4 regions of the Streptomyces sp. NBC_00236 genome follow, and region 3 is predicted to be linked to each of the others. Evidence: riboswitches for the same ligand, from Rfam matches in the RefSeq annotation. Region 3 holds a riboswitch; each other region holds the start of a gene.
What was found. Region 3 has a riboswitch for cobalamin ahead of OG446_RS01310 (ABC transporter substrate-binding protein). Riboswitches for the same ligand answer to the same signal wherever they lie in the genome.
Positions count from the first base shown of each region.

Region 1: another riboswitch for cobalamin. It lies ahead of OG446_RS07170 (cobalamin biosynthesis protein); the one in region 3 lies ahead of OG446_RS01310 (ABC transporter substrate-binding protein).
Region 2: another riboswitch for cobalamin. It lies ahead of OG446_RS34990 (CbtB domain-containing protein); the one in region 3 lies ahead of OG446_RS01310 (ABC transporter substrate-binding protein).
Region 4: another riboswitch for cobalamin. It lies ahead of OG446_RS25770 (ribonucleoside-diphosphate reductase subunit alpha); the one in region 3 lies ahead of OG446_RS01310 (ABC transporter substrate-binding protein).

Region 1 is NZ_CP108100.1:1,625,851-1,630,624, reverse strand. It holds gene OG446_RS07175 (cobyric acid synthase) at 1-419, opposite strand, end outside; gene OG446_RS07170 (cobalamin biosynthesis protein) at 416-1,429, opposite strand; cobalamin riboswitch at 1,564-1,695, opposite strand; gene OG446_RS07165 (hypothetical protein) at 1,859-2,104, opposite strand; gene OG446_RS07160 (inorganic phosphate transporter) at 2,129-3,391, opposite strand; gene OG446_RS07155 (class II aldolase/adducin family protein) at 3,628-4,296, shown strand; gene OG446_RS07150 (alpha/beta hydrolase) at 4,429-4,774, shown strand, end outside.
Region 2 is NZ_CP108100.1:7,851,857-7,856,630, reverse strand. It holds gene OG446_RS35010 (pirin family protein) at 1-312, opposite strand, end outside; gene OG446_RS35005 (tetratricopeptide repeat protein) at 455-811, shown strand; gene OG446_RS35000 (GNAT family N-acetyltransferase) at 884-1,393, shown strand; gene OG446_RS34995 (CbtA family protein) at 1,461-2,246, opposite strand; gene OG446_RS34990 (CbtB domain-containing protein) at 2,276-2,491, opposite strand; adenosylcobalamin (AdoCbl) riboswitch at 2,537-2,630, opposite strand; gene OG446_RS34985 (histidine phosphatase family protein) at 2,755-3,348, shown strand; gene OG446_RS34980 (glycoside hydrolase family 15 protein) at 3,469-4,774, opposite strand, start outside.
Region 3 is NZ_CP108100.1:277,391-282,164, reverse strand. It holds gene OG446_RS01315 (acyl-CoA dehydrogenase family protein) at 1-1,881, shown strand, start outside; cobalamin riboswitch at 1,976-2,162, shown strand; gene OG446_RS01310 (ABC transporter substrate-binding protein) at 2,223-3,263, shown strand; gene OG446_RS01305 (FecCD family ABC transporter permease) at 3,305-4,348, shown strand; gene OG446_RS01300 (ABC transporter ATP-binding protein) at 4,345-4,774, shown strand, end outside.
Region 4 is NZ_CP108100.1:5,681,410-5,686,183, reverse strand. It holds gene OG446_RS25790 (GntR family transcriptional regulator) at 1-109, shown strand, start outside; gene OG446_RS25785 (DUF3311 domain-containing protein) at 357-611, shown strand; gene mctP (monocarboxylate uptake permease MctP) at 608-2,242, shown strand; gene OG446_RS25775 (GNAT family N-acetyltransferase) at 2,359-2,871, shown strand; adenosylcobalamin-variant (AdoCbl-variant) riboswitch at 2,939-3,037, shown strand; gene OG446_RS25770 (ribonucleoside-diphosphate reductase subunit alpha) at 3,189-4,774, shown strand, end outside.

The DNA.
Region 1 (4,774 bases), 1.3 Mb from region 3:
TCGGCCGGACTGCCCGCCCCTTCGCAGATCACGGCGTCATACGTGCCCCGAAGCTGCTCCAGGCAGTCCACGACGGTGGACAGGAGCGACTCCTGCCGGCCGCCGTGGTAGCCGCGTGCGCTCATCTCGCCGACCGGACGGCCCATCAGGACGACCTGGCTGGAGCGGTCGCTGCCGGGCTTGAGCAGCACCGGGTTCATCAGCGCGGTCGGCTCCACCCGGGCGGCCTGGGCCTGCATGGCCTGGGCGCGGCCGATCTCGGCGCCTTCGCGGGTGACGAAGGAGTTGAGTGACATGTTCTGCGCCTTGAACGGCGCCACCTTCACGCCCCGGCGCACCAGCCAGCGGCAGATGCCCGCCGTGACGACGCTCTTGCCCGCGTCCGATGTGGTCCCGGCGACCAGCAGTCCGCCGCTCATGTCGGTCTCCGTCCTGAGAGTCGAGGTGTCGTGCTGCGGGAACCGGCCGTACGGGCCCCCGCGATGCCTCGTGCCGCGAACCCCGCGCCCAGCCGGGCCGCCACGCTCACGCCGAGGGCCAGCGCGCTCACCCGGCGCGACAGCCGTACGGCCCGTTCGATGTCGGCGGGCTCCACCGCGCGGCCCGTCTCCCCGTTGAGCACGGGACGGTGCTCGACCCGGCCGCCGTAGGCGAGCGTCCCGCCGAGCCGTACGCCGAGCGCACCGGCGAACGAGGCTTCCACCGGGCCCGCGTTCGGGCTCGGGTGCTTGGCGGCGTCGGCCCGCCAGGCGCGGACCGCTCCCCGTGGCCGCCCCCCGGCGGTCACGGCGAGCAGGGCCGTCAGCCGGGCGCCGGGCCAGCCCGCGAGGTCGTCGAGGCGGGCCGAGGCCCAGCCGTAACGCCGGTAGCGGGGCGACTTGTGACCGACCATCGCGTCGAGCGTGTTGGCGGCCCGGAACCCGACGAGTCCGGGCACCCCGCCCAGCGCGCCCCACACCAGGGCGCCGACCACGGCGTCCGAGGTGTTCTCGGCGACGGACTCCACGACGGCGCGGGCGATCTGCGGCCCGTCCAGGGACTGCGGGTCGCGGCCGCACAGATGCGGCAGCCGCTCCCGGGCCAGTTCGATGTCCCCGGCGGCGAGCGCGCCACCGATGGCCCGGGCCTCGCGCCCCAGCGACGTACCACCGATGACGGACCAGGTGGCGGCGGCGGTCAGGGCGACGGACGCGGCGGGGTGGCGGCGCAGGGCACGGGAGGCCAGCGCGGCGCCCCCGGCGGCGCCTCCGGCGCAGACCAGGGTGTGCAGGGCGCCCCACCCGCGGTGGTCGCGCCACAGACGGCGTTCGACGCCTGCCGCGGCCCGCCCGAAGGCGGCGACCGGGTGTCCCCTGCGGGGATCACCGAGCAGCAGATCGCCGATCAGACCGGCCGTGGCGCCGTACGCGAAGATGCGATCGGCACGCACGGTTCAGCCGGCCGTTGCGCCTCGAAGGACCTCAGGACCTGTTCTGCGTTGCACAGGAATGGACGCACGGCAGCCGGGCATGGCGATATGTCCTCACTCAGGGTCCGCGCCCTGGTTCGACGTGACGGCGACGAGAGTCTCCTGGCTTCCGGATCCGCAGTTCCCCCGGCCTTCCAGTCCGCTTGCGTGGACCGTGACTTCCAGTGGTGGGGGACTGCTCCCCGGTGACAGTGGCGGGACCGCGCCGGATTCGCACCGGCTTCCTCTGCTGTCGCCGTAATGGCTCCGGCAGTCCACCACGCTCTGCGAACGCCCGTCAACTTGCCGTTGACCTGCGACGGTGCAGTGTGCTGAGACGCACATCGGGCCGGACGCACCTCAGGTGCGTCCGGCCCGATGAGGGTGGGACCGGTGGGGCTCAGGCAGTGGTCAGGCGACGATCAGGTAGATGCCGTAGGCCACGGCCGCGGCGCACAGGCCGAAGCAGACGTACGCGCCGGCGCGGACCAGCATGAGCGAACCGCCCGCAGGGCCGCCCGTCGAGCCGCCCTGTGCGGCCGGTTCGGGCTGCTTGGAGAGGCCGACGATGCCGAGGGTGAAGAGGCCCACCAGCGCGACGGTGGCGACGAGGGAGACGCCGAAGACGGTGCCGAGGGCTGCCCAGTCGATGTTCATGGGGATCTGTCCTTACCGGGGCTCTTAGACCGTGGCGGGTCGGGCCGGGTCGGCGACCGGCCCGGCGGGGGCCGGGATGGTGGCCGTGAGGTCGTGGGGCTGAGCGGCCGCGGTGGGCGGCGGGCTGACGGCCGCGATGGCCGTGGTGACGACGCCCGCGGGCTCGGCGTCCTCACCGGCCGGGGCGACGTCGTCGTGGCCGACGGGCTTGCGCCGCGACAGCATCCAGATCGCACCGGAACCGGCGATCAGCAGTGCCGCGACGACCACGACACCCCAGGTCCCCTGCTTGGTGAGCAGCTCCGCGCCCGCGCCGACCAGACCGGCGGCCGGCAGGGTCAGGCCCCAGGCGACGAACATCCGGGTGGCGGTGGACCAGCGGACCACGCCGCCCTTGCGGCCGAGGCCCGCGCCCATGACGGCGCCGGAGCACGACTGGGTCGTGGACAGGGAGAAACCGAGGTGGGAGGAGGCCAGGATGACGGTGGCCGCGCTGGTCTGGGCGGCGAAGCCCTGCGGCGGCTTCAGTTCGGTCAGGCCGCTGCCCATGGTGCGGATGATGCGCCAGCCGCCCAGATAGGTGCCGAGCGCGATGGCGAGGCCCGCGGAGACGATGACCCAGACCGGCGGGTTGGAGCCGGGGGAGAGGACGCCGCCGGTGACCAGGGCGAGCGTGATGATGCCCATGGTCTTCTGCGCGTCGTTGGTGCCGTGCGCGAGCGACACGAGCCCGGCCGAGGCGATCTGGCCGGCGCGGTACCCCTTCGCGGTGGCCTTCTCCTGGGCGCCGCCCGTGACCTTCCCGCCGATGCGGTACGTCAGCTTGGTGGCCAGCAGCGCGGCCAGACCGGCGACGACCGGTGCGGCGACCGCGGGGAGCAGCACCTTGGTGACGACGGTGCCGCCGTCGACCGACGACCAGCCCGCGGACATCACCGCGGCGCCGATCAGGCCGCCGAACAGCGCATGGGAGGAGCTGGAGGGCAGGCCGACCAGCCAGGTCAGGAGATTCCACAGGATGGCGCCGACGAGCGCCGCGAAGATGACCTCGGTTCTGAGCCCGTCTTCGTTGATGATCCCGCCGGAGATCGTCTTGGCGACCTCCACCGACAGGAACGCGCCTACGAGGTTGAGAACGGCGGACATGGCCACCGCTGTCTTGGGTTTGAGTGCGCCGGTCGAGATGGTGGTGGCCATCGCGTTGGCGGTGTCGTGGAAACCGTTCGTGAAATCGAACACTAGAGCTGTCACGATCACAATCGCGAGCAGCAGCGTGATGTGTTCCATTTACCCAGGCAATCGTTCGACGTCAGTGGCACGTGGACCGTAGGCAATCTGAGTGAACGGAAGATGAACTGGGCAGGGCGTTGCGGTGACCCCAACCGGAGTGCCGTCGCTCTTTTCGTCCGCCGGAAGACGGCGGGATTCCGGTACGGGCCGGTGTGGGCCCGGAATCCGGCGCCCGGGGAGGCTGTCGCGGGAGGGGTGGCAGAGGGCCGCTCATCCGTTGAAAGGATCTTCGTATGAGCGGTGAGTGGCGGGATTCGATCGAACGGGCCTGGGACGCGGTCGTCGCCACCGCCCGCCGGACGGCCTCCGAGGGACTGGTCGTGGGCACCTCGGGCAACGTGTCGGCACGGGTCGGCGAAACCGTACTGGTCACCCCGAGCGGAGTGCCGTACGACCGGCTCCGCCCCGAGGACCTGACCGGCGTCGATCCGGAGGGCAACCAGGTCCTCGGCACCATGGCCCCCACCAGCGAGCTTCCGCTCCATCTCGCGGTGTACCGGAACACCGACGCGGCCGCCGTGGTGCACACCCACGCGGTGCACGCAACGGCCGTCTCCACGCTGGTCGCCGAGGTGCCGTCGGTGCACTACGCCGCGGCGATGCTGGGCGGCCCCGTCCGGGTCGCCGCCTATGCCCGCTACGGCACGGACGAACTGGCCGAGAACATGCTCACGGCCCTGCGCGACCGCACCGGCTGCCTGCTGGGCAATCACGGAACGGTCACCTACGGTGCCTCCCTCGACGAGGCGTACGACCGCACCGCCCAGCTCGAATGGCTGTGCCGCCTCTGGCTCACCGCGAGCTCGGTGCCCGGCCGCACTCCGGCCCTGCTCACGCCGGAGCAGCTGAGCGACGTCGGGGAAGCGCTGAAGGGGTACGGGCAGCCGCACGGAAACCGGTAGGTCCTGTCGTCGAACTCCCGCCGTCGCCCGAAAGGCAGGCGGGAGTTCGACGACAGGACCTGGGGGACCCGGCCGGCCACCGGACGGCCCCGCCCGCTGGCCGTGCGCGGTGAAGCCCGTGACACTGAAGCCGTGCGCCCCGCTACAGCAACGGCAGCAGCCGTCACCACGATCCTCGGCGTCGGCGCGGCGGCGGCGGTCGCCGCCGGCCGGTACGCCGGCGACGTCGCCCTCAAGGCACCGTCCGGACGCCCCCTCCCCGCCGACCGCCGGCTGACCGTGCATGCGACGGCGGCCGGGCAGGTCACCCTCACCCGGTCCTTCAGCTCACTCAGGCCGGGCACCTACGGGCTGGTGGGCGACGACGTGCACGCCGTCGTGGGCCCGGTGATCGACCAGGCCCACCAGGCGGCCGACACCGTCGTGCGCCGGCTGGAGCGCGTGAACCACGGCACCCTGCGCCCCGGCGCCAAGGTCC
Region 2 (4,774 bases), 7.6 Mb from region 3:
CTCCAGACTGCCCAGGCTGTCGCGGTGCAGGACCTCGCCCTCGTGCAGCCAGCTGACCGTCTGCAGGCCCATGTGGGGGTGCGGCGGAACCTGCATCCCGGGTTCGTCCGCGATGTCATCGGGGCCGTAGTGGTCGACGAAGGCCCAGGCCCCGACCATGCGGCGGCCCAGGTTGGGCAGCAGTCTGCGGACCTCGGTGGACTCGCCGAGCCGGACGTGGCGCGGAGTGAGGAGTTCACGTACGGGTTCGGCGACGACGAAACCCCGCCCTCCACAGACGGAGAGTGCGGCCTGGCGATCGAGATTGCTCATGGCGGTCAACCTATTCCCGTGCGGCTCCGGGCGGGTGGCGCCCACGCCGAATTTTTAGTGGAATGTTAAACCATCTGCCGGTGTTGTGGCGGGTGGACACGTACGGGAGCGGCCCGGCGGCGCCTTCGACCGAGGAGGTCACATGAGCGACACCTACTACGAGTTCGGAACCGCCGCCGAGCGCTGGGACCGCGCACAGCTGTTCTTCGGGTCGAAGGAGTACACGACGGCGGCCAGGATCCTGGGCGGACTCGTCGAGGAGGTGCCGGACCAGGTCGCGCCCCGGCTGCTGCTGGCGCGGGCCTACTACCACTCGGCACGGCTCGTCCGGGCCGAGACGGAGCTGCGCACGGTGCTGGAACTCGACCCGGTGGAGCAGTACGCACGGCTCATGCTCGGCCGCACGCTGGAGCGCCAGGGCCGGCAGTCCGAGGCGGACACGCAGCTGCGGATGGCCGCCGCCCTGTCCGGGGACTTCACCCCGGCCGGTGATGCCTGACCGCCGCGCACACCGGGCCGCACCCGGATATCCGGGTGCGGCCCGGCCTCGGCGCGTGATACCTCACAGGGCATGACCTCACTCGACACACCACGGCTGATCCTGTCCCCGATGACCCTTGCCGAGGCCGAGCAGGTGGCGGCGGGCAGGCCGGCCGAGGGTGCTCGCTGGGCTCCCGGCTTTCCCCTCCCGGGTGAGATGCGGGCGGCCCAGCGGTTCCTGGAGACCTGTGCCGAGACCCGTGACCCGACTCCCTACGGTTCGTACCACGTAAGGCGCCGCGAGGACGGGCTGCTGATCGGCGGAGCCGGGTTCCACGGCGCGCCCGACGAGAACGGGCACGTCACGATCGGCTACGGACTCGTGCCGTCGGCGCGCGGCATGGGCTACGCCTCCGAGGCGCTCCGTGCGCTTCTTCGGTTCACCCGTGACCAGGGCATCGTCTGCGTGCACGGGGACGCCGACCTCGACAACATCGCCTCCCAGCACGTCATGGCCGCGGCGGGCATGCGCCTCGTGAAGGAGGACGCGCTGCTGAGGTACTACCGGATCGACTGGGACGGTTCCGCCGGACAGGCGTGAGCCGGCTTCCGTACGCGTCAGGGCCCGCCGCGGATCCTGGTCTCCCCCGGCGGGCCCTGACAGAACCTCAGCCCGCCACGGGGGCCGACCGTTTCGTTCTGGCGTCCGTGGCAGTGGCCGCGTCCCGCCCCGGCTCCAGCAGCCGTTCGGTGAGATAGCCGAAGACCAGCCCGAAGGCCGTCCAGAGCGTGACCTGCACCGCGAGCGTGGCCAGCCTGAACTCCCAGAGCAGAGAAGCCGGGAAGTCCTTTCCGACCTCGTTGAAGGAGGGCAGGAAGGCATAGGCGAGGCCGATGACCAGCACGTAGCCGGCAGCGGCGGCGATGGTGGCGTTCCAGTTGCCCAGGCGCGGAGCCAGCCGCCTGCCGAGGATGACGGCGGCGACGGCCAGCAGCACGCTGAGGGCGACCATGAGGAAGAACAGCGCGGTGCGTCTGCCGATGGTGTCGGGGTTGCCGACAGCCGGCGGATTCGCCGGGTACTTCAGGAACGGGACGATGTACACGGTCAGCAGGGCGGCTCCCGCGATCAGCGCGGCCGTCGCCCTGGGGCCGAACCGGCCCAACCGGCCGAGTGCGTAACAGAAGACGAGTGCGGCGATGCCGCCGACGGCGACGCCGAAGACGAGTACACCGGTGGCGAGTCCGCCGGTGGCCTGCATGCCCCGGCTGACGAGTTCCTCGCCGCCGCCGTGGTCGTGGCTGTGACTGTGGCGGTGCGCCTCTTCGAGGGCGATGGCCGCATCGACGCGTGACTCGCCGAGAAAGTACGCCACCGCAAGCGCGAGCGCACCCGCGACAAGGCCGGCCAGCATGCCGCGGACGAGCAGGGCTCTGACAGATATGGAGTTCATGAGGGATTCCCCTGGATCAGCCGGATGGATCAGTGGCAGGGGAATCCGAGGAGGTGACGGCCGTCGTGGACCCACTCGTGCACGCCTTCGCCCGAAATGAGCGCGGTGGCGCCCTGCTCGGCACCGACGAAGTACAGCAGGATCAGCATGACGACGCCGAAGAAGACCGCCCAAGGGGCAATGGCCTTCAGCGAGATGGGAGTGATGGCGGGTGTGACCGTGGCGGGGGCAGCAGTCTGTGCCATGGCAGAACCTCCTGAGGGAACACGCGTCCCGATCGTGGTGCCTGAGACGAAGGTGCTGGGTCTGACTTCCCGTACGGGTACGGGTTCACAGTGGCGCGACCGTGCCGGATTCTCACCGGACTTCCGTCACACCCTCGTCGTGTCGTCGCGACCATACCGCTTGGGCGTGACGGCCGCCATGGTGCCCGTGGGCGGGCCGGCGCGCCCTGGATGCCATGGTGTGCTTGGCCACGGGGTCACAGTTCAGGGAGTTGAGGGCGGGCATGACGGTACGGGTGATGTTGATCTCACCGGCAATGAACTCCGCGCTGCGCGAGGCCCGGTTCGCCGGTGACGCTCCGCTGGACGAATCCGGGCTCCGGCCTGCCCGGGCAGCCGCTGCCTCCGGTTCGGTCCCGGTCGCGGACCAGTGGCTGCGGGGGCCGTCCCGCCGCTGCCGCGACACCGCGGAAGCGCTGGGGCTCCGGACAGGCGCCGAACACGCCTTGCGGGACTGGGAGATGGGCCGCTGGTCCGGTGCGCGGCTGTCCGAGGTGAGCGCGGACGAGCCGGACGGGGTGGCGGCCTGGCTGGCGGATCCGGCGGCGGCTCCGCACGGGGGCGAGTCTCTGCTGGAGCTCTGCGCCAGGGTGGGCCGGTGGCTCGACTCGCTGCACGGGGACGGTCCGGGCCGGGTCGTGGGGGTGGTCGAGCCTGCCGTGATCCGGGCCGCCGTCGTCCATGCGCTGGCCCTTCCTCCACTGGCGTTCTGGCGACTGGACGTGGCACCCCTCACGGTCACGGAGCTCAGCGGCAGGTCGGGGCGGTGGAACCTGCGCTGTGGTCGGCCGCTCGTAGCGGAGGAGCCTGTCCGGTGACCGCGGTCCCGCGAGCGACGGTCACCGTACGGGGCGGAGAGGGTGCGGCGGCCACCGTACGGGCCGGACGGTGTACTCCGCGCGGGAGCTCGGGCCGATATGCACTCCGCGCGGGAGCCCTCAGGCCGTGCCCGTGCCCCCGCGTGCCGCGTTGATCCTGGCATCCAGCGTGATGGCGGCGTCGATCAGCGCCAGGTGAGTGAACGCCTGTGGGAAGTTACCCAGTTGACGGCCCGTCACGGCGATCTCCTCCGAGTACAGGCCGAGATGGTTGGCGTAGGTGAGCATCTTCTCCAGGACCAGCCGGGCCTGGTCGATGCGTCCGGCCCGCGCCAGGGCGTCGACGTACATGAACGTACAGAGGGAGAAGGTCCCCTCCGAGCCGCTCAGCCCGTCGGGTGAGGCCTCGGGGTTGTAGCGGTAGACGAGGCTGTCACTGACCAGCTCATGCTCCATCGCGTCCAGCGTGGACTTCCACATGGGATCGTCCGGCGTGATGAAACCGACCGTCGGCATGCGCAGCAGGGACGAGTCGAGGACGTCGTCGCCGTAGTGCTGGACGAAGGCCTTCTTCGTCGGGTCCCAGCCACGGTTGAGCACCTGCTGGTAGATCGTGTCCCGGGCGTCCACCCAGCGGCCGCGGGCAGCCGGACGGCCGTCGTCGGTGGCGATGCGGACGGCGCGGTCGAAGGCAACCCAGGACATCACGCGGCCGTAGGTGAAGTCCTTCCTGCCGCCTCGGGTCTCCCACAACCCCTCACCGGGCTGGTCCCAGTGATCGACCAGCCAGTCGAGAAGGGTGTGCAGCGCGGTCCAGCCCCGCGTATCCAGGTGCATGCCGTGCTGGTGCGCGAAGTAGATGCTGTCGAGCGCCTCACCGTAGATGTCCAGTTGCAGCTGGCTCGCCGCTCCGTTTCCGATGCGGACCGGGGCGGAGCCGCCGTAGCCCTCCCAGTGGTCCAGGGTCTCCTCGACCAGGTCCGAGGAGCCGTCGACGCGGTACATGATGTTCAGTGGCCCGGTGCCGCCTTCGTGACCGGCCTCTTCCTTCACGCGGTCGTGCAGCCAGCCGATGAACGCCCTTGCCTCCTCCCTGAACCCCAGGCCCAGCAACGCGTACACCGAGAACGACGCGTCACGGATCCAGGTGAAGCGGTAGTCCCAGTTGCGTTCTCCGCCCAACTGCTCGGGCAGGCCCGCCGTGGGGGCCGCCACCAGGGCGCCGGTGGGCGCGTACGTCATGAGCTTCAGCGTCACGGCCGACCGTTCCACCGCTTCCCGCCACCGGCCGGCATAGGTGGACTGTCCCAGCCAGGAGCGCCAGAACTGGACGGTCTCGTCGAAGAGTTGCTCGAACTCCGCCACGGATACCTCCTGCGGCGGCCCGTCGGGGGACGACTCCATGACCAGGCCACGCTGCTGGCCC
Region 3 (4,774 bases):
GTCGCCGGCCCGCTCAGCACCGTCCTCCTCGGCGCGGACGCCCGCCGCGAGCACGGATTCTGGCGCCGCCTCGTCGCCACCGAGCCGTTCCGCCGGCCGCTCTGGCCGCCTCCCGGCCCCACGCCGGACGAGCGCCTCGCCCTGGCGCACGCACGGCTGCGCGCGCTCAACAACGCACTGGACAGCGCCGCCCGGCCCGCCGCGGACCCCCGCGCCCTGGCCGCACTGCACGAGTGGCTCGCCCCCGTGGACCCGGCGTTCGCCACGGTCGCGGGCATCCACTACAACCTCTTCCTCGGCAGCCTTCTGGACCACGACGCCGACAGCCCCCGCGATCTGTCGGACTTCCTCGGGCTGCGGCGGATCGGCACCTTCCTCTGTACGGAGGTGGCGCACGGCAACGACGCCGCGGCCATCGAGACGACCGCCACCTACGACCCCGAACGGGACGGGTTCGTGCTGCACACCCCGCACGCCGGCGCACAGAAGTTCATGCCCAACACCAGCCCGGCCGGCGGCCCCAAGTCGGGTCTCGTCGCCGCCCGGCTGATCGTCGACGGCCATGACCAGGGGGTCTTCCTGCTGCTGGTGCCGCTCACGGACGCGTCCCGGGCCCTGCCCGGGATCCGGGTGCGCCGGCTTCCCGCACGGATGGGCAGTCCGGTCGACCACTGCCTGACCTCCTTCGACCGGGTCTTCGTGGACCGCGGGGCGCTGCTCGGCGGCGCGCAGGGGCGGGTCGGCGACGACGGGGTGTTCCGCGGCGGCACCGACGGACGCAGGCGCCGCTTCCTCGCCTCGATCGGACGGGTCACCACCGGCCGGGTCTGCATGAGCGCCAGCGCGGTGGGCTCCGCCCGCACCACGCTGGCCGTCGCCGTCCGCTACGGCGGCCACCGCTTCGTCTCGGGCGGCCGCTCGGCGTCTCCCGTGCCGGTGATGGCCCACCGCAGCCACCACGGCCCGCTCGCCGAGGCCATGGCCACCGTCTTCGCGATGAGCCTGCTGCACCGGCGGGTGCTCGACCGGTGGGAGAAGGCGGCGGCCCGGCCGCCCGCGGAGCGGGAGACGGACGAGCGGCTGGTCGACATCGCCAAGGGATGGATCACCTGGCAGGCCAGGTCCGTGATCGTCGAATGCCGGGAGCGGTGCGGAGCCCAGGGGCTGCTGGAGAACAACGGAATGACCGAACTCGTCACCGGGATCGAGGGCGCCATCACCGCCGAGGGCGACAACCTGGCCATTCACTCCCGGGCGGCCGCCGGACTGCTCCTCGACGCGGCACGGGCCCCGAGGGAGGAGACGGCTGCCCGCCCCGCGGGCGGCAACCTCGCCGACCTCCGGTTCCTCGGCCGTCTCCTGGACGAGGTGGAGCGCATCTGGTTCGCCCGGGCCGCCGCACGGATGGCGGAGGCGGCGGAGGGCGACCCGCTGGCGCGCTGGAACGCGGCATCCGGGCCCGCGCTGCGGGGGGTCGAGGCCCATGCGTACCGGCAGGCGGCCCAGGCGTACGAGAACGCGCTCGCGGCGCTGCCCGGCGGCGAGGCCCGCGAGCGCCTGGACGAACTGGCCCGGCTGTTCGCGCTGCGCTGGGTCGCACGCAACAGCGGGGACCTGCTCGCGGCAGGCCACCTGACCGCCGGTCAGGTCGACGGACTGAGCGATGCCACCGAACAGCTCGTCACCGCGGTCGGCGGACATCTGCCGGAACTGGCCGCATCCTTCGCGCTGCCCGGTGAACTGCTCGCCGACTGGCCCATCACCGGAGCCCGCTACACCGACGCGTACGACGATCCGGGCGCCTCCTGGCACACCGCCGCGGCCCCGGAAGCGCCCGGCCCGCGCACCCCTGGTGGCGAATCGGTTCACCCCAACGTGTGACCGGAGCCGGGCCGCCCCGGACGGCCCGTGTCCGGGGCGGTGCGCGGCACACCGCCCCGGCCCCGCACCGCCGCTGAGCTGCGCAGAGGCTCGTGGTAGCGTGCCCGGAGCCAGTCGAACTCCACGTAGGGGTCAGGGAATCCGGTGCGAATCCGGAACTGACGCGCAGCGGTGAGGGGGACGGGCGGGGCCACGGCCACTGGGAGACCCACGGTTTCCCGGGAAGGCGTCCCGTCCGCATGAACCCGAGTCCGAAGACCTGCTGGCACCCGCGGTCCGGTACCGGGCCGCGGAACTCCGCACGGGCCCCGCGCATGGGCCCAGAGACGCCGAGGTACTCCGTGCCGCGCACAGCCGGCCCCGCCCGCTCCGCCGCCCTGCTCACCGCCGCCCTGATCCTGCTGACGGCCTGCGGCGGCGGCCTGGACAGCACAACCGCCAAGTCCGGCCACGCCGAGGGCTATCCGGTCACGCTGAAGAACTGCGGACGGACCGTCACCGTGGACGCGGCGCCGGAGCGCGCCGTACCGGTCGACCAGGGATCGACCGAGATCCTGCTCTCGCTCGGTCTCGCCGACCGGCTGGCCGCCACGGCCACCTGGACCGATCCGGTGCTCAAGGGCCTGGAGAAGGCCAACGCGGGCGTCCCGAGGATCTCCGACAACCGCCCCTCGTCGGAGAAGGTCCTGGACCAGGAGCCCGACTTCGTCAGCGCCTCCTTCGAGTCGACGCTCGCCAAGGGCGGTGTCGCCCCCCGCGAGCAGTTCGAGAAGCTCGGCGTCCCCACCTACGTCTCGCCCGCCGACTGCACCGCCAAGGACAACAGCAAGGACGGCGACGGCGTCCGCACCGGCGCCCTGACCATGGACAGCGTCTACGCCGAAGTGCGCGACCTGGCCGAGGTGTTCGGCGTTCCCGAGCGCGGCGAGAAGCTCGTCGCCGGGCTGCGCGCGCGGGTACGGAAGGCGACGAGCGGCATCGACGCCTCCGGCGCCTCGCTGCTGTACTGGTTCGCCAACTCCGAGGCCCCGTACCTGGCCGGCTGCTGTGGTGCGCCCGGCATCATCACCCGGGAACTCGGCGCGGAGAACGCCTTCGACGACACCCACGAGGAATGGCCGCAGATCAACTGGGAGACGGTCGCCGACCGCGACCCCGACGTGCTGGTCATCGGCGATCTGACCCGCAAGTCGCAGACCGCAGAGAGCGCCGCGAAGAAGATCGCCTTCCTGGAGTCCGACCCCGTCACGAAGAACATGGACGCCGTCCGGCACAAGCGCTATGTGCTGCTCAGCGGCCAGGCGATGAACCCGACCATCCGGACCGTCGAGGGCGTGGAGCGCGTGGCCGCCGGCCTGCGCACCTTCGGGCTCGCGGGGTGACGGACACCGAACGGGCCGCGGCGCCGCGCGAGGCCGCGGCCGTGCGCACCGGGCCCGGCCTCCGGCGCATCAGCGGTATCCGCGAAGGGCTCCTGTGGACCGGCGGGCTCCTGCTGCTCGCCCTGTCGGTGGCCGTCGCCGTCACCATCGGCCCGGCCCGGATCTCCGTCGCCGACGTCTGGTCCGCGGTCGCCTCCCACCTCGGCGCGGGCGAGTCGCGGCTCAGCCCGATCCGCGACGGCATCATCTGGAACCTGCGCATGCCGCGCACCCTGCTCGCCGCCGTCTGCGGCGCGGGGCTCGCGGTCTGCGGCACCGTCATGCAGTCGCTGCTGCGCAACCCGCTTGCCGACCCGTTCGTCCTCGGGGTCTCCTCCGGAGCCTCGACCGGCGCCGTCGTCGTGGTCGTCCTCGGGGTCGGCGGGGGAGCGGTCTCCCTGTCGGCCGGCGCGTTCATCGGGGCGCTGTGCTCCTTCGCCCTGGTCATGCTGCTCAGCCATACCCTCGGCGGCAGCACCGACCGGGTCGTCCTGTCCGGGGTCGCGGCCATGCAGCTCTTCTCCGCGCTCACCTCCTTCGTCGTGATGACCGCCGCCGACGCCGAGCAGACCCGCGGCGTCCTGTTTTGGCTGCTGGGCTCGCTCGGGGGCGTCGGCTGGAGCGATGTGTGGATCTGCTCCGCCGTGCTCGGCGTGACGCTGCTGATCTGCCTCGGCCACGCCCGTACGCTCGACGCCTTCGCCTTCGGCCAGGACGCGGCGGCCACGCTCGGCGTCCACGTCGGCCGTACCCGGATCGTCCTGCTGTGCACCACCGCACTGCTGACCGCCGCTCTGGTGAGCTCGGCCGGTGCTATCGGGTTCGTCGGGCTGGTGCTGCCGCACGCGGCCCGGGCGCTCACCGGCTCCGGGCACCGCAGACTGCTGCCTGTCACCGCACTCGCCGGGGCCGTGTTCCTGGTCTGGGTCGACACCCTCGCCCGGACCGTCCTCGATCCGCAGGAGGTACCGGTGGGAGTCGTCACCGCACTCATCGGGGTCCCCGCCTTCGTGCTGGTCCTCCACCGCACCCGGCGGACCCCGTGACCCGGGCCCTCGGCGGCCTGCGGGCCGACCGGGTCAGCCGGGAGGCGGGCGGCCGCCTCATCCTGGACGGCGTCTCGCTCGCTCCGCCGCCCGGCGCCACCATCGGGCTGATCGGCCCGAACGGCTCCGGGAAGTCCACCCTGCTGCGGATCCTGGCCGGAGTCCTCGCTCCGGACGCGGGACTGGTCACTCTCGACGACGACCCGCTGAACGAGGTCGGCCGCCGCACCGTGGCCCGGCGCGTCGCAGTGGTCGACCAGCACGCCGTGACCCAGGTCGAGCTCAGCGTCGTGGACGTCGTACGCCTGGGCCGCATCCCGCACCGCCGCGCCTGGTCGGCGCCGTCGGAGGCCGACGAGAGGGCGGTGCGGGAGGCCCTGGAGCGGACCGGTCTCGCGGAACGCCGCGACCAGTCCTGGCACACAC
Region 4 (4,774 bases), 5.4 Mb from region 3:
GTCCCGGCACTCACTGGACGGACAGGGCGAGCCGGTCGAATGGGTCCGCTCGGTCTACCGCGGCGACCGCTACAAGTTCGTGGCCCGCCTGAAGCGTCCGCTGGACTGACACCGCCCTCACCCCGAACAGCCCCCGTGGAAGCGTTCCCACGGGGGCTGTTCGCCGTCTCGCGAGCCCCCACCCCTGATTGGCCTGGACCAACACCCCGACGTTTGGTGGCATTTCGGCCAGACGTCCGAGGCCGGACGACCGTTGCCGGACCGCAATGCGGACAGGGGGTGACGCTGGCCGGAACCCTCGCCTAGATTTCCTGCCCATTACAACTGGTGATCAGCGAGGGGACGGAGTCGCCGCCATGGCGGAAGAACCAGAAGGAAAACCACCCACCGTCACACCCGTGCGGGTGGTCATCGCCCTGTGTCTCATCGCGCCGTTCGTGGCGATGCTCTGGGTGAGTTCGTACGCCAAGGTCGACCCGACCTTCATCGGGATCCCCTTCTTCTACTGGTACCAGATGCTCTGGGTGCTGGTCTCGACGGCGCTCACGATGGTCGCGTACAAGCTGTGGCAGCGTGACCAGCGCGCCCGCAAGGGGGGTGCGTCAGCATGAAGGACGGCGTGAACGGCGTCGCGCTCGGCGTCTTCATCTTCTTCTTCCTGGCCGTCACGGTCGTCGGCTTCATGGCCGCCCGTTGGCGCAAGGCCGAGAACGAGGCCAGTCTCGACGAATGGGGGCTGGGCGGCAGGTCGTTCGGCACCTGGGTCACCTGGTTCCTGCTCGGCGGCGACCTCTACACCGCGTACACCTTCGTCGCCGTTCCCGCGGCGATCTACGCGGCGGGCGCGGCCGGCTTCTTCGCGGTGCCCTACACCATCCTGGTGTACCCGCTGATCTTCACGTTCCTGCCGCGCCTGTGGTCGGTGTCGCACAAGCACGGCTACGTCACCACCTCGGACTTCGTCCGCGGCCGCTTCGGCTCGAAGGGGCTGTCGCTGGCGGTCGCCGTCACCGGCATCCTCGCCACGATGCCGTACATCGCCCTCCAACTCGTCGGCATCCAGGCGGTGCTGGACGTGATGGGCGTCGGCGGCGGCGAGAACACGCACTGGTTCATCAAGGACCTGCCGCTGCTGATCGCGTTCGCGGTGCTCGCCGCGTACACGTACTCCTCCGGGCTGCGCGCCCCCGCACTGATCGCGTTCGTCAAGGACGGGCTGATCTACCTCGTCATCGCGGTGGCGATCATCTACATCCCGATCAAGCTCGGCGGCTTCGACGACATCTTCGCCAAGGCGGGCGAGGCCTTCTCCGCGAAGAACGAGGCGGCCGGAAAACCCGTGGCCGGACTCGCTCCCGGTGAGGCGGGCCAGTGGGGTTACGCCACCCTGGCCCTCGGCTCGGCGCTGGCGCTCTTCATGTATCCGCACTCGATCACGGCGACGCTCTCCAGCCGCAGCCGTGACGTGATCCGCCGCAACACGACGATCCTGCCGCTGTACTCGCTGATGCTGGGTCTGCTCGCGCTGCTCGGCTTCATGGCGATCGCCGCCGGCGTCAAGGTGGACAACGGCCAGCTGGCGATCCCGCAGCTGTTCGAGAACATGTTCCCCGACTGGTTCGCGGGCGTGGCCTTCGCCGCCATCGGTATCGGCGCCCTGGTGCCCGCCGCGATCATGTCGATCGCCGCGGCGAACCTGTTCACCCGCAACATCTACAAGGACTTCCTGAAACCCGACGCCACACCCGCGCAGGAGACCAAGGTCTCCAAGCTGGTGTCGCTGCTGGTGAAGGTCGGCGCGCTCGCCTTCGTCCTCACCATGGACAAGACGGTCGCGATCAACTTCCAGCTGCTCGGCGGGATCTGGATCCTCCAGACGATGCCGGCCCTGGTCGGCGGGCTGTTCACCCGGTGGTTCCACCGCTGGGCGCTGCTCGCGGGCTGGGCGGTCGGCATGCTGTACGGCACGATTGCCGCGTACGGGGTCGCCAGCCCGACCCAGAAGCACTTCGGCGGGTCCTCCAAGGAGATCCCCGGTATCGGCGAGATCGGCTACATCGGCCTGACGGCCTTCATACTGAACGTCGTGGTCGTCGTCGTCCTCACCTTCGTCCTGAACGCCGTGAAGGCGCCCGCCGGGGTCGACGAGACCTCCCCGGGCGACTACACCGCGGACGCGGGCGACCCGGGTGTGAAGACGGAACTCCCGCCGGCCACCGCCGGTGCTCCGGGCGGTCACTGACCACCTGCTGCCTGCACGGGCCGCCGCATCCCTCCCCGGAGAGATGCGGCGGCCCGTTCGCACCTCCCGCACAAATCGCTTGCGGCCACGGGCCGCCCGTGCGGCAGACTTCCCCCATGGACATAACGATCCGGCCGATCGAGCCCGCCGAGCACGCACTTCTCGGCGAGATCACCGCCGAGGCCTACCTCGGCGACGGCCTCCTGGAGTTCGGCGACGGCGATCCGTACCTGGCGCAGCTGCGCGACGTCCCCCGCCGGGCGGCCGAGGCCGAGGTGCTGGTGGCCGCCGACGCGACGGGCCGCGTCCTGGGCGGGGTCACCTACGCGCCCCCGGGGAATCCGTGGGCCGATATCGCGACGGCGGACGAGGCGGAATTCCGGACGCTGGCGGTCTCCCGCGAGGCCCGGGGCGCAGGAGCCGGGGAGGCGCTCGTACGGGCCTGTATCGACCGCGCACGGGGTACCGCGGGGGTCACGGGGATCGTCCTGTCGACGCAGCCGGCAATGCACGGGGCCCACCGGATCTACCGGCGGCTCGGCTTCGTCCGCACCCCCGAGAGGGACTGGAGCCCCGTCGCCGATCTGACACTGCTGACGTTCCGTCTAGAGCTGCGCCCTCCGGCGTGAGAGCGAGCACGACACAACATGTGGGGGCTGCCGCATCCTGCAGCCCCCACATGTATGCTCATGCCTGCTGTCGCCGCAGGGAAATCCGGTGCGAATCCGGAACTGTCCCGCAACGGTGTGTTCGGTGTGCTTTTGCGCACCCCCTAGTCCGAGGTCCTGCCGACAGCGCATCCGGCTCGACCGATCCGGATGCCCAGACGTCCGGGCCTCGTGGATGGGCCGGTGGACGCCGTACGGAGCGCTGCCCTGCCGGGTCCCGCCCCGTCCGGCTGCCCCCGCTCCCCGAAGGCCCCGAGCCGAGCGAGGGAGAGCACCACGTGACCATCGCGCCAGCCGATCCGGTTTCAGCGGCCGAATCAACGGGATCCACGAGCGACGGACCGGGAACCGCACTGCTGCGGACCCTGACCGACCTCACCGCCGATCTGCCCGACACCGACCCCGGACGCGTCGCCGCAGCGGCGCTGCGCGGCCGCAACGCCCGGTCGGACGAGGCCGAGCTGCGCTCGCTGGCCACCGAGGCCGCCGCGGGCCTGATCTCCGAGGACCCCGCCTACTCCCGGCTCGCCGCCCGCCTCCTCACCCGCACCATCGCGGACGAGGCGGCAGGGCAGGGCGCGACGTCGTTCTCCGCATCGGTCGCCGTCGGGCACCGCGAGGGCCTGATCGCGGACCGCACCGCCGAGTTCGTGACGCTCCACGCGGCCGCCCTGGACGCACTGGTCGGGCAGTCCCTCGCCGACGGCGCCGACGACCGCTTCGGCTACTTCGGCCTGCGCACCCTGCACAGCCGCTACCTGCTGCGTCACCCGACCACCCGCCAGGTCATCGAGACCCCGCAGCACTTCATGCTGCGCGTCGCCGCCGGGCTCGCCGAGGACACCTCGGAGCGCGCCATGGACGAGGTCGCCGCGCTGTACGGGCTGATGAGCCGGCTGGACTACCTGCCCTCCTCCCCCACGCTCTTCAACTCCGGCACCCGCCACCCGCAGATGTCCTCCTGCTACCTGCTGGACTCGCCGCTGGACGAGCTGGACTCGATCTACGACCGCTACCACCAGGTGGCGCGCCTGTCCAAGCACGCGGGCGGCATCGGCCTCTCGTACTCCCGTATCCGTGCACGCGGTTCGCTGATCCGCGGCACCAACGGGCACTCCAACGGCATCGTGCCGTTCCTGAAGACGCTCGACGCCTCCGTCGCCGCCGTCAACCAGGGCGGCCGGCGCAAGGGTGCCGCCGCCGTCTACCTGGAGACGTGGCACGCGGACATCGAGGAGTTCCTGGAGCTGCGCGACAACACGGGCGAGGACCAGCGGCGTACGCACAACCTCAACCTGGCGCACTGGATCCCCGACGAGTTCATGCGCCGGGTCGACGCGGACGGGACCTGGTCGCTGTTCTCCCCGGCCGACGTGCCCGAGCTGGTCGACCTGTGGGGCGATGAGTTCGACGCCGCGTACCGGGCCGCGGAGGCCAAGGGGCTGGCCCGCAAGACCATGCCGGCCCGTGAGCTCTACGGCCGGATGATGCGGACCCTCGCGCAGACCGGCCAGGGCTGGATGACGTTCAAGGACGCCTCCAACCGGACCGCGAACCAGACCGCCGAGCCGGGCCGGGTCGTGCACTCCTCGAACCTGTGCACCGAGATCCTCGAAGTCACCGACGACGGCGAGACGGCCGTCTGCAACCTCGGCTCGGTCAACCTCGGCGCGTTCGTCGAGGGCGGCACGATCGACTGGGAGCGCCTCGACGCCACCGTGCGTACCGCCGTGACGTTCCTCGACCGGGTCGTGGACATCAACTTCTACCCGACCGAGCAGGCCGGCCGCTCCAACGCCCGCTGGCGTCCGGTGGGTCTGGGCGCGATGGGTCTCCAGGACGTCTTCTTCCAGCTGCGGCTGCC